Regions from separate parts of the Enterobacter sp. CFEC122 genome, predicted to be linked through region 2. Evidence: predicted binding sites of a transcription regulator. Region 2 holds the regulator's gene; the other holds the start of a gene.

Region 1 (6,218 bases), on a different contig from region 2:
TGATCTCAGATTAGGCTGGCCAATATTTCCATCGGCCAGAGCCTGGCTCAGCATCTGCCGGTAAGGTTCTTCTGCCTCACGCTCGGCACGAATATAATTTAAAGCCATCTTGAAGAAGCGAATGTAAAACAGGTGATTAGACCTGAATTTACGTCTGTGAATGTACCATTCGAGCTCCTCCGCTTTAATGGTATCCATGCACAGGAAACCCAGTTCAGCATCATTCCTGCTGGACTCCTTAAATAAAGACAAATTCACCTTACAATTGAAATCTCGATCCGTTGAGTATCTGTTTACTGTTGCGTTGACACAGATATCGTCTCCCTGACGGAATGCAATAACCGGCTCATAGTTTTTATGGGTTCTCCCAAGCCATTTATAGCCAGAGTAGCTGTTGTCTTCCTGAACTGCTCCTGGTGCTGTCACTGGGTTCATCAACGAATCCCAGTTGCACATTACCCGGGATCCGGACTGAAGGCATGAGTTTGCCTGTTCAAGATAACTTTGCAGAGACGGCCGTGTCTCAGCCATACCCAAAAGGCCAGAACCGTCTTTGTCGTGCAGAAATTGGAAGTACCGTTCCTGGAACTCAAGGCTCAGAAAACTGTAAGGGGTATTGGTATCATAGAAATCACCAAATAGTTTGAGCCGGTGATCGAGGCCGCAGATAAGGATCAGGAAACGACGGTAGTGAAGTGCCATAAGATCATGCTGCTTCAGTCGGTCGGTATAACTGACGTCCTCAAACTTTATGGTGCTGCCATCAATCCCCTGGAAATGTGCTTCCTGTTCGCTGGCGGAAGGGAATAGCTGCGAAGCCCCAAGATGGCTTTCTACCGAAGAGTAAACCTGATGAATATTTTGACCGTCCCGGACCAGAAGGAATACAACCCGGTTCCTGTCATTGCGGACATGATTTTCCCAGGGATCGCGGTAATCGATATAACGTCGTGTTGTGGCCATACATACGATGGAACGTTCGGACGGAAAAATCTGCTCCACCAGCCCGGGGCTGGTTCGTAAAGTTTCATGAAATTTTTCCATATCAGAGAAGTCGAACCAGCTATCGAGATCGCACCATACGGCCAGCTCTTCATCCACCATCAGCTTTGCCTGAACGACCTGGAGCGGGAGGTGTGATGGAGCGGATTCACCCTTCACGATATTCACTACCTCAACGTCTTTGCCGGTATACAGTTCCAGACTGCCAACGCCATCGTGGATTTTCTTCACATATTCCATGGCTTCTTCTGTAGTGGCCAGACTTGCCGCTGCAACTTCCTCGAAATAGGGCAGCATTCTTTTGCTGGCATTAGCGATTGCCTGCGTTCGTTGTGTGATGATTTTGCTGATGGCTGTGCTGATCTGCCCTTCTTTTAAGGCCGCTTCTCTGATTTGTTCAATGCGGGTATCTGAAATACCAGAGGACAGAGCATTTTGAACTGATCCAATCGCCAGTGAGGTTACCGCCTGCTGCTCTTGTGGGGGCACTAACGCAACGCTAAGGCCCGTCACAGGGTTTTCACGGTCATCTGTTCCTAATTGCTCAATCGCAAGGTCACGGAGCCCCTGAGCATCGCTCACGAGGGCTGTAAGCGATGCCTGTAGGCTATTCACTTCTTCCTGAGCTTGTCTGAGTTCAGCATCCCGGATTACCTTATGGTCGGGTTCAAATACAAAACTGGACAGAAAATCCTTAACCAGGAAGCGATGCTCTCGCATTTCTTTGCCACGTTCCCTACGGTTGCCGCTGCTGTCTTCAGTGACAATAGCTACAGTCTGACCGTAAACGCGGGGATGGGCGCGTAGAATCACTGTGTGCAGCTTATCTTCAACGTAACGCAAAGACGTAATGAGCAGCGTATCCCCTGCCACAATACCCTCTTCAGGGATGCTGTCAGTGGACGTCCAGTACTGACCCGCCAGCAAAGAATGAAATCGCTCTAAACGGTCAATGTTATTTTTGCTGACCAGGTCACCCATATACCTTTCCTTCCAGATTCGTATGTTAGGTGAATCATACCAGATTGCACTTACCGTCTAATAACTCAAAAAACACCAACTTCGGCATTCACTAGAAATGAATCCGTCCACTATTATTCATTAATTAAATAGATTCTTAGATATGAATAGCGCATTGCTTTTAAAGCAGGTTTCGCAAAGGGTTAAAAAAGGCTTCTTAAGTGAAGCCTTTAATAATAAATGCTACTTATCTTCAGAGGGATACATTTCCCAGTATTTATTACGTACATTAACAAGGCAATGGTCTGCTGTTTCTGAAGCGCCTTTGTCGCGGTTTACAAAGGCTTCTGCAACTTCATCCAACTTATCCGGTACCGTATTTAATGGTAATGCCTGCTTCAGGTTGGTGGTTACCAGTTCCTTTGCTTTATCATGATTAAGTTCAGTTCGGATGCTTGCATCTTTACAAATATCATCAACCTTACCATCAAGAATAATGTTTGGGATAGGTTCGTTTTCAACTTTATGTGTAGTATTAGCAGAGGAGCCAAAAGCGACTGACATCATCGCACACAGCAGAATATTTTTTAATTTCATAGTTCACTCCATTATGACTATTGATATCTACTTATGAAGTATTAGTTATATCATGTTTGCCGTCAAAACATAGAACCCACTGTTTTGACTTTAAACATATCATGCTACAACGTTTTTTTGCACGTGACTTTAGTAGGCATGATTTATGAGGTTTCAGCAGGACGTCAGATTGTTGTCGATCCAGTATTGATGCAAGCCTACCGTCCATTTCTTCGATAAGGCCGAAAGTAAAAGCGCTAAACCACAGCAGTTACCAGGAGTAAAAATTCGTATGGGATCTGGAGAACCGACTTTAACACTCATAATGAACTCCAGAATGTTGCCATGGCATAGACTATTTCTAAGCCTGACGATATCTGCTTCAGGTTTTTTACCAGCGTCTATCTTTGCCAACATATTCTTCTCGGCTGGAAATGACAGTAATTCTATCGGCATCCCTTCCTGCTTAGCCTTTCGCATTAAAGCGTTACTCATTACTGACGTACCATCTAAGTCCACCAGTACAGGAACTGACTGCTGAACGTTAACAGTTGATTTCAACTTCAGCGTAACCCTGAGTGATGTTTCGATCCCATTCAGAAAGCTCGTACAGGCCGGTAACCATAGACCATGATGCAGCGCCTCGGTTGCTTGTTTAAAAAACCAGTCAATCACGGGGACAGTGCAATGCTCATAATAGTGATTTACCTCGCTGAACCTTGCCATATAAGCATCGTACTCAGCCTGGTCTTCAGGAGATAAAAAATTTGGTGGGAGGAGCATCAGAATCCTTTCATCCTAGCTTGTATACCTTCTTCGTAGGCCAGCTCGCCATTATCGGTAAAAGATGGTTTTTGATGTTTATGATAAAGCTTAATTTTTCGTCAGGCTTGATAGCGTTACCGGAGAGATTTGATCTTTTCTCTTCAACTCGCAATACTGTTTATACATACAGTACAAGAATTCGAGTGTAGCTATGTCTGTTATCCTTGAGCACATTAGCAACAAGCCTTACGAAATGGCACCTTTTTTCAGTGATTTACTAAGCTGTGGAGTGATGAGTCCGTGCGCCGGGCATGAAGATAATGAATTAAATTTGCATGAATATGTAGTCCGCAACCGCCCCTCAACCTTCTTTGTCAGGGCGGCGGGCCTCAGTATGATCAATGCCGGTATCAATGATGGAGCAATACTGGTTGTGGATCGGTCTTTAACAGCACGACACGGCTCTATCGTCGTTGCGCTGGTGGATGGAGAGTTTACGGTAAAGATCTTACACACGTATCCTGAGCTGCTTTTGATGCCTTCTAATCCAGCCTATAAGCCGATACGTGTAAATCCTGAATCCCTTGAGATATGGGGCGTCGTCACCTTTGCACTGAATCAGTTCAGCCATGTACATGCACGTTGATATTAACGGAGCCTATGCGGCATTTGAGTGTGCGATGGATCCCAAGCTGTCAAAAAAGCCGCTCATCATAGCCAGCAATAACGATTCGTCCGTCATTGCAATGAATAAACTGGCTAAAAGCGTTGGTATTAAGCGTGGGACCCCAATTTTTAAGTGCAGGGATTTGATTCAGCAACACCGGATCGAAGTCAGGAGCTCTAACTTTACTTTGTATGAAGACTACTCAAATCGCTTCCATGAAACGCTGGAAAGCTTCGCGCCTCAATCGAGTCGATATAGCATAGATGAAAATTTCATGTTATTGAAAAACATGAACAAGATAATAGATTATGAAGATTACGGCCGGTTGATCAGAAGTACACTTCTTCATAATCTGTCCCTTACCTGTGGTGTGGGTTGTTCAAGCACCAAAACCCTCGCTAAATTATGCACCTATGCGAGCAAACGATGGGCAGCTACAGGCGGGGTTGTAGTTTTGACTGATCAGGCCAGGATCAGGAAGCTCCTGAGCCTGATCAGTACCAGAGAAATATGGGGTATTGGTCGAAAGATTAGTGAACGCCTGTCGGCTTTCGGGATCATCACTGCCGGTGATTTTTATAATAGCGACGTTCGCTTTTTACGTAAAAGCTTTGGCGTTGAAATCGAGCGTACCTGGCGGGAACTGCATGGCGAACCATGTTTCCGGCTGCACGAGTCTCCTCCTGTCAGGCAACAGATTATCGTTTCCAGAAGTTTTGGTCAGCGCCTTAATGAGATAGGCAAGCTACATGAGGCAGTTTCATTTTTTACCGCCCGGGCGGCAGAGCAGCTGCGCAAGGATGGCTCGTGGACCCGTCAAATCACAGTCTTCATTCAGAGTAGCAATTATGCGCAAGGTGAAAACCGCTACAGCAATTGTGGTATCGAGCCGCTTACCGCTACACAGGACACCCGCGATCTGGTTGATGCAGCCATGACCATCCTGAACCGCATTTACAGACCCGGGATAGCGTATGCGAAAGCAGGGGTAATGCTCTCCGCTATGACTGACGGCACAGAGCAACTCAGCCTGTTTGATACTCGCCCGGCCAGGCCTGGCAGTCAGGCACTGATGAAAGTTATGGACCGGTTCAATAAAGAAAAGCGCGGAGCTCTGTTTTTACTGGGGGAAGGCATTCAACAGGATTTTCGTATGAAGCAGGCCATGCTATCACCGAGATATACGACCCGCTGGGATGAATTACTCGTTGTAAAAGCGTAGCGGCCATGACCGGCATGGCCGTACTCATCAAATGTGAAAGTAACTTTAGGCCCCGCGAGCTTTTTCGATTGCGCCCTGCAAAGTTGCTGCGTCCATAGCCCCGGGGATAAATGTGGTAGTCGCCGCATTCGGCTTTTTCATATTCATAATGATGAAACCGGGTGTGCCGGTGATCCCGAGCGCTTCGCCCAGCTGCATATTGCCGGAGATCACGTTTTCATACCGGTTTTTTTCCCTGTCAGAAAACGTGCTGTTAAACCCTGACTTTTCCACCACAGTATTAAAGTCAGTGAGTTCGAATTTGCGTTGAGAGGTCATGAAGGTATGAGCCACAGCCATCAGGTTGTTGTGGTACTTACGATAGGCTTCAGCACCGAAATTCTGATAGACGTGCAGACCCGTAGCGGCCCCCATGGCAGATACAGGTTTTGAACCGGCAAAAATCGGGAATTCTTTAAAGAAGAATTTTACATCTTTGCTCTGATTCATTACCGATTCAACAACAGGTGTAACCCGCATGCAGTAAATACACTGATAGTCGAAGAACTCGATTACCGCGACGTCGGCGTCATCAGGGCCGATGTTTGGCGTCTCCTTGGTATCCAGCAGAGCTGGCGCATATGGAATTATTCGTTCCACTGAGGCACTCACGTTCTGATTTTCCAGCGCCTTACCTGCTTCCACTAAATAATGGGGATTTTTTACCAGGTAAGTAGCGGCAATTTTGCCAATTTCTTCCTCACTGAGCACCTTCGGTTTAAAATAAGTTGCCGTGATTAACGCCGAGGCAGCGGTAGCAATAACCGCAGAAATTAAAATCGTGGCCATCGGTTTTAAATAAAATTCTTTAGACATAGCTACCTTTATGCTTTTCAGCCTGTTAGTTATTAACCTGCGATGGATTATACTGGCCCGGTAAATCGGAATTATTCGTGAAACAATGCTTTTTGGAGATTAAAGGATGATTAGGCAGGGCTTTATACTCACAACCGCAATGCTTTTGAGTGGATGCGGATATCATTTCGC
Region 2 (6,218 bases):
TGTGCTTCTTGTTGGCCTCGCCAACGACCAGGAGCCGAACCTCATCGTCCGTGTTGTTGATAAAGGTATGACAGATGCCGGTTCCGGCGGGAAAACCTACGCTGTCGCCAGGCTCCAGTTTCCACAAGTGGCCGTTAATCCAGGCTTCAGGGTAGCCTTCGAGCACGTAAACAAACTCTTCTTCGTCGCTCTCCGCATGCGGATAGGACGTTCTGCGCCCAGGCGGCAGGCGCTCATGATGGATGCCAATACGCCCGAGCCCAAGCTTGCGAGCCAGCGGTGCACCAATGGAAAACAGCTCATCGCTGTCGGGGTAGGTCGAGTCATCCGCGCCTTCCACGTCGCGCCAGTGTCGAATGCAGTCAGGTCTTTTCATTCTGGTTCTCCCGGTTTTCGATGGGTCAGGTATAGCACAGACTGGCGGATCTCGGTGTTTTTAGCAGAACATGATAAAGTGAAGGTTTTCCGTCCTATAACATCCGGGGTGCTACATGGATAAGTCCACAAAAGAGCTGTTAGCGCAGGCCGAAAAGCTGTGTGCGCAACGCAATGTGCGCCTGACTCCGCAGCGCCTTGAAGTATTACGTCTGATGAGCCTGCAGCAGGGTGCCATCAGCGCCTACGATCTTCTGGATCTGCTCCGCGAAAGCGAGCCGCAGGCAAAGCCGCCGACGGTCTATCGCGCGCTGGATTTCCTGCTTGAACAAGGGTTCGTGCACAAGGTGGAATCTACCAACAGCTATGTGCTATGCCATCTGTTCGATCAGCCCACCCACACATCGGCGATGTTTATCTGTGACCGCTGCGGCGTGGTGAAAGAAGAGGCTGCGGAAGGCGTGGAAGATATTATGCATACGCTGGCAGCGAAAATGGGCTTTGCCCTGCGTCATAACGTGATTGAAGCGCACGGGCTCTGTTCCGCGTGCGTGGAGGTGGAAGCCTGTCGCCATCAGGACGCGTGTCAGCACGACCACTCTATCCTGGTGAAGAAAAAGCCGCGTTAGCGGCAAATGAAAAGGCGGCTCATGGCCGCCCTCAGGGTGTACTTCCTTGTACTTTCGGGTGTAGCCCGGTTACCAGCGGTAGTCGTTGCGTTTTTCCCAGTCGCCCACTTCTTTTTCCGCCTGGTCTTTTGCGTAGCCGTAACGCTCCTGGATTTTACCGACAAGCTGATCGCGTTTACCTTCGATGACGGTCATGTCGTCATCCGTCAGCTTACCCCACTGTTCTTTCGCTTTACCTTTGAACTGCTTCCAGTTGCCGCCGATTTCGTCTTTATTCATCATCGTGTCCTCTTCGTTAAGCGTCGGGTCGTAACGTCCGTTACGTTCTTTTCTGCTGGACGTGATAATTATTGTAGTTAAGGATTCCGTGGTTAATTTCATATTCGGAATCTTTAACCGTCACGATATATCGGAGCGCGAGGGAAACCAGGTATTGTTTTGCCAGTGCCGGTGCCAGATAAACGCCAGCGATAACCCGCGCAGCGAGAGGAAGACGGCCAGGGCCAGCCATAAACCATGATTCCCCAGCCAGGGGAGCGTCAGGAGCGTCAGGCCAAATCCGGCCGCCGCGACAGCCATACTGTTGCGCATTTCGGCTCCGCGCGTCGCCCCAATAAACATGCCGTCCAGCAGATAACACCAGACGCCAACCACCGGTAAGACGACTTGCCAGATGAGATAGTGGCTCGCCAGCTCGCGCAGCGCAGGGAGAGAGGTAAGCAATGCAACGATCTGCTCACCGAAGCAGGCGTAAACCAGACCAAAGGCCAGCGCCACCAGCCCCGACTGACGGCAGGCAGCCCGCCACACCTCCCGAAGCTGCCCGCTTTCGCGCGCGCCGTACGCCTGCCCGGAATGCGCTTCAACCGCGTAGGCAAATCCGTCCAGCGCATAGGCGGTAAAGGTCAGAAGCGTCATCAATACCGCATTCACCGCAACGATTTCCGGCCCCAGTCGAGCCCCGAAAACCGTCAGCGCGCCGAAGCAGAGCTGAAGAAGAAGCGAGCGCAGCATGATGTCACGGTTGAGCGCCAGCAGCTTACGGATATTGCCGCGCCATGCGGTTTTGAGCAGCGCCAGGGAGATCCCGCGCATGGCCAGCACACGCCGGACCATCCACAAGCCAATGATAAAGGTTCCGTATTCGGCAATCGCCGTCGCCAGCGCCGCGCCCTGCACGTTCATATGCAGACCCATGACCAGCCAGACGTCCAGAACAATGTTGAGCAGATTACCCACCACCAGCAAAATCACGGGCGCGCGGGCGTACTGCACGCCCAGTAGCCACCCCAGCAGAACCAGGTTTGCCAGCGAGGCGGGTGCGCTGAGCCAGCGGATTTCCAGGAACCGTCGCGCCTGCGCCAGTACCGCTTCGCTGCCACCGACGATATGAAGCGCAAGATCGATCAGGGGGGCCCGCAATACAACGATTAACGCACCCGCGCCAAGCGCGAGGATTAGCGGCTGCACCAGTGCGCGCGCCAGACGCAGCGGATCTTTCGCGCCATAAGCCTGTGCGGTAAGACCGGTGGTACTCATGCGCAAAAAGAGCAGCAGCATAAACAGGAAGCTGGTTGCCGTCGCGCCAATCGCCACGCCGCCAAGATAAACCGGTGAATCAAGATGGCCTATAACGGCAGTATCAACCAGCCCCAGCAAGGGCACGGTAATATTGGAGAAAATCATCGGCAGGGCAAGACGCCACAATGCCTTATCTGATGCCGTCAGTAGTGACATGCAAAATACCGGGAAAGGAGGATGAAGCAGGCTACAGCAGAAGCGTAGCCTGTCAGGAAGAGATTACAGCCATTCACCGTTGCGAATCACGCCTACCGCCAGACCTTCAATAGAGAAGCTCTGTTCGCGGAGGTCGACCACAATCGGGGTGAACTCGCTGTTTTCGGGCAGCAACTGAACAGTGTTACCCTGCTTTTTCAGACGCTTAACGGTCACTTCGTCATCAATGCGTGCGACCACCACCTGGCCGTTTCGCACGTCCTGGGTTTTATGCACCGCAAGCAGATCGCCATCAAGAATGCCGATGTCTTTCATCGACATGCCGCTGACGCGCAGCAGGAAATCAGCGCTCGGTTTGAACATGCCGGGATCGACCTGGTAGTGACCTTCAATATGCTGTTGTGCCAGCAGCGGCTCACCTGCAGCAACGCGGCCTATCAGCGGAATGCCCGTCTCTTCTTCCACCAGCAGGCGGATACCACGCGACGCGCCTGACACAATCTCAATCACACCCTTACGCGCCAGCGCTTTCAGGTGTTCCTCGGCAGCATTCGGAGAACGGAAGCCCAGACGCTGCGCGATTTCCGCACGCGTGGGTGGCATACCCGTCTGGCCGATATGATCCCGAATGAGATCAAACACCTCTTGCTGCCTGGTCGTTAACGCTTTCATTCCGCCCCCTGGGTGTATATACAGTTATGCTGTGAGTATATACAGTCAAAGGCGATTTTGGAACCAAAAACTGCACAAAAAACCAGGGACTTAATTATTCCTCGAGGCTCATCGGAAATGTGACCAAAGCAGGGTGACCCAGGTGATAACGGCAGTGATAATCGCCAGCAACACGGCAGCAGAGCCCATGTCTTTTGCACGGCCAGAAAGCTCATGGAAATCGGAACCAATGCGATCAACAACGGCCTCAATAGCGCTATTAAGAATTTCCACTATCATCACCAGAAGTACGGAACCGATAAGCAGTACGCGGGTAATCGCATCAACATCAAGGAAACAGGCAACGATCACCGCGATGATTGCGGCGACACCCTCCTGGCGAAAAGCGGCTTCGTTGACCCATGCGGCACGGAAACCTTTCCATGAATAGCCGGCGGCTTTGATGATACGCGTTAACCCAGTGGTATTATTGGCCATTAAAAGAACCTTTTTTAAAAAAGAGCGTCATTAACATGAGGCGGAGCGCGTTTCGCTACAGCCTGAAGTATGACGGGTAACAACAGAAATTTTGCGCGCTTTCTGTTATCCTTGCGCCGCAATTGCATTATTAACCAGAGGCTTTACATCGTTTATGTCCGGCTGGCCACGAATTTACTACAAATTACTTAATTTACCATTAAGCATCCTGGTAAAAAGCAAGTCTATCCCAGCAGAACCCGCGCTGGAACTGGGGCTCGATACGTCGCGCCCTATTATGTACGTTTTGCCTTATAACTCGAAGGCAGACTTACTGACGCTTCGCGCCCAGTGTCTGGCGCATGACTTACCTGACCCGCTTGAACCGCTGGAAGTTGACGGTACGCTGCTGCCGCGCTACGTCTTCATCCACGGCGGGCCGCGCGTGTTTACCTATTACACGCCGAAAGAAGAGTCCATCAAGCTGTTCCATGACTATCTCGACCTGCACCGCAGCAACCCCGATCTGGATGTGCAGATGGTGCCGGTATCGGTGATGTTTGGTCGTCGTCCGGGTCGTGAAAAAGGCGAAGAGAATCCGCCGCTGCGCATGCTTAACGGCATCCAGAAGTTCTTCGCGGTCTCCTGGCTGGGACGCGACAGCTTCGTGCGTTTCTCCCCGTCAGTTTCGCTGCGTCGCATGGCGGACGAGCACGGCACCGACAAGATCATCGCGCAAAAACTGGCGCGCGTGGCGCGTATGCACTTCGCCCGTCAGCGCCTGGCGGCCGTAGGGCCACGCCTCCCGGCGCGTCAGGACCTGTTCAACAAGCTATTGGCTTCAAAAGCGATTGCCCGCGCCGTTGAAGATGAAGCGCGCAGCAAGAAAATTTCGCATGAGAAAGCTCAGCAGAACGCCATTGCGCTGATGGAAGAGATCGCAGCGAACTTCTCTTACGAGATGATTCGCCTGTCCGATCGTATTCTCGGCTTTACCTGGAACCGCCTGTATCAGGGTATCAACGTCCATAACGCCGAGCGCGTGCGTCAGCTGGCGCACGATGGCCATGAGATTGTCTATGTCCCCTGCCACCGCAGCCACATGGACTACCTGCTCCTTTCCTACGTGCTCTATCACCAGGGGCTGGTGCCACCGCACATCGCAGCCGGTATCAACCTGAACTTCTGGCCCGCGGGCCCGATTTTCCGCCGCCTGGGCGCGTTCTTTATTCGTCGTACCTTCAAGGGCAACAAGCTCTACTCCACCGTGTTCCGCGAGTATCTGGGCGAGCTGTTCAGCCGCGGCTATTCCGTGGAGTACTTCGTGGAGGGCGGTCGTTCCCGTACCGGTCGTCTGCTCGATCCGAAGACCGGCACGCTGTCGATGACCATCCAGGCCATGCTGCGCGGCGGTACGCGTCCGATCACGCTGGTGCCTATCTACATCGGCTACGAGCACGTGATGGAAGTGGGCACGTACGCGAAAGAGCTGCGTGGCGCGACCAAAGAGAAAGAGAGCCTGCCGCAGATGCTGCGCGGCTTGAGCAAGCTGCGCAATCTCGGTCAGGGCTACGTGAACTTCGGCGAGCCGATGCCGCTGATGACCTACCTGAACCATCACGTGCCGGAGTGGCGCGAGTCCATCGATCCTATCGAAGCGGTGCGTCCGGCCTGGCTGACGCCAACGGTTAACGGCATCGCATCCGAGCTGATGGTGCGCATTAACAACGCCGGTGCGGCTAACGCCATGAACCTGTGCTGTACGGCACTTCTGGCTTCGCGTCAGCGCTCGCTGACCCGTGAACAGCTTACGGAGCAGCTGGATTGCTATCTGGACATGATGCGTAACGTGCCGTATTCGGTTGACTCGACCGTGCCTTCTGCAACCGCCAGTGAACTTATCGATCACGCGTTGCAGATGAACAAGTTTGAAGTGGAGAAGGACACGATCGGCGACATCATCATTCTGCCGCGCGAGCAGGCGGTGCTGATGACCTACTACCGCAACAACATCACGCATATGCTGATGCTGCCGTCGCTCATGGCCGCCATTATTACCCAGCATCGTCATATCTCCCGTCAGGAGCTATTGCGCCATCTTGAGACCATCTATCCAATGCTGAAAGCGGAGCTGTTCCTGCGCTGGAGTAAGGATGAGCTGGCGACAGAACTGGATAAGATGACGGAAGAGATGCGTCGCCAGGGGCTGATTACCCTGAACAACGACGAGCTGCACATCAATCCGTCACGCTCCCGCACCCTGCAGCTGCTGGCGGCCGGTGCGCGCGAAACGCTGCAGCGCTACGCCATCACGTTCTGGCTGCTGAGCGCGAACCCGTCCATCAACCG

The links. The regulator LexA, encoded in region 2, represses DNA repair genes until DNA is damaged. The targets are predictions, from matches to a motif close to TNCTGTATGTACATACAGNA.
Region 1: the regulator LexA is predicted to act here: its motif matches at 3,476-3,495, upstream of umuD (translesion error-prone DNA polymerase V autoproteolytic subunit).

The regions. Positions count from the first base shown of each region.
Region 1 covers NZ_JBRIQR010000035.1:3,450-9,667, forward strand. Annotated here, with positions in the region: gene ACVCAM_RS20200 (hypothetical protein) at 1-1,983, opposite strand, end outside; gene ACVCAM_RS20205 (hypothetical protein) at 2,206-2,559, opposite strand; gene ACVCAM_RS20210 (hypothetical protein) at 2,713-3,321, opposite strand; gene umuD (translesion error-prone DNA polymerase V autoproteolytic subunit) at 3,515-3,949, shown strand; gene umuC (translesion error-prone DNA polymerase V subunit UmuC) at 3,939-5,192, shown strand; gene ACVCAM_RS20225 (DsbA family protein) at 5,238-6,047, opposite strand.
Region 2 covers NZ_JBRIQR010000020.1:23,018-29,235, forward strand. Annotated here, with positions in the region: gene ACVCAM_RS15155 (cupin domain-containing protein) at 1-376, opposite strand, end outside; gene zur (zinc uptake transcriptional repressor Zur) at 492-1,004, shown strand; gene ACVCAM_RS15165 (CsbD family protein) at 1,074-1,283, opposite strand; gene dinF (MATE family efflux transporter DinF) at 1,404-2,741, opposite strand; gene lexA (transcriptional repressor LexA) at 2,805-3,413, opposite strand; gene ACVCAM_RS15180 (diacylglycerol kinase) at 3,522-3,890, opposite strand; gene plsB (glycerol-3-phosphate 1-O-acyltransferase PlsB) at 4,045-6,218, shown strand, end outside.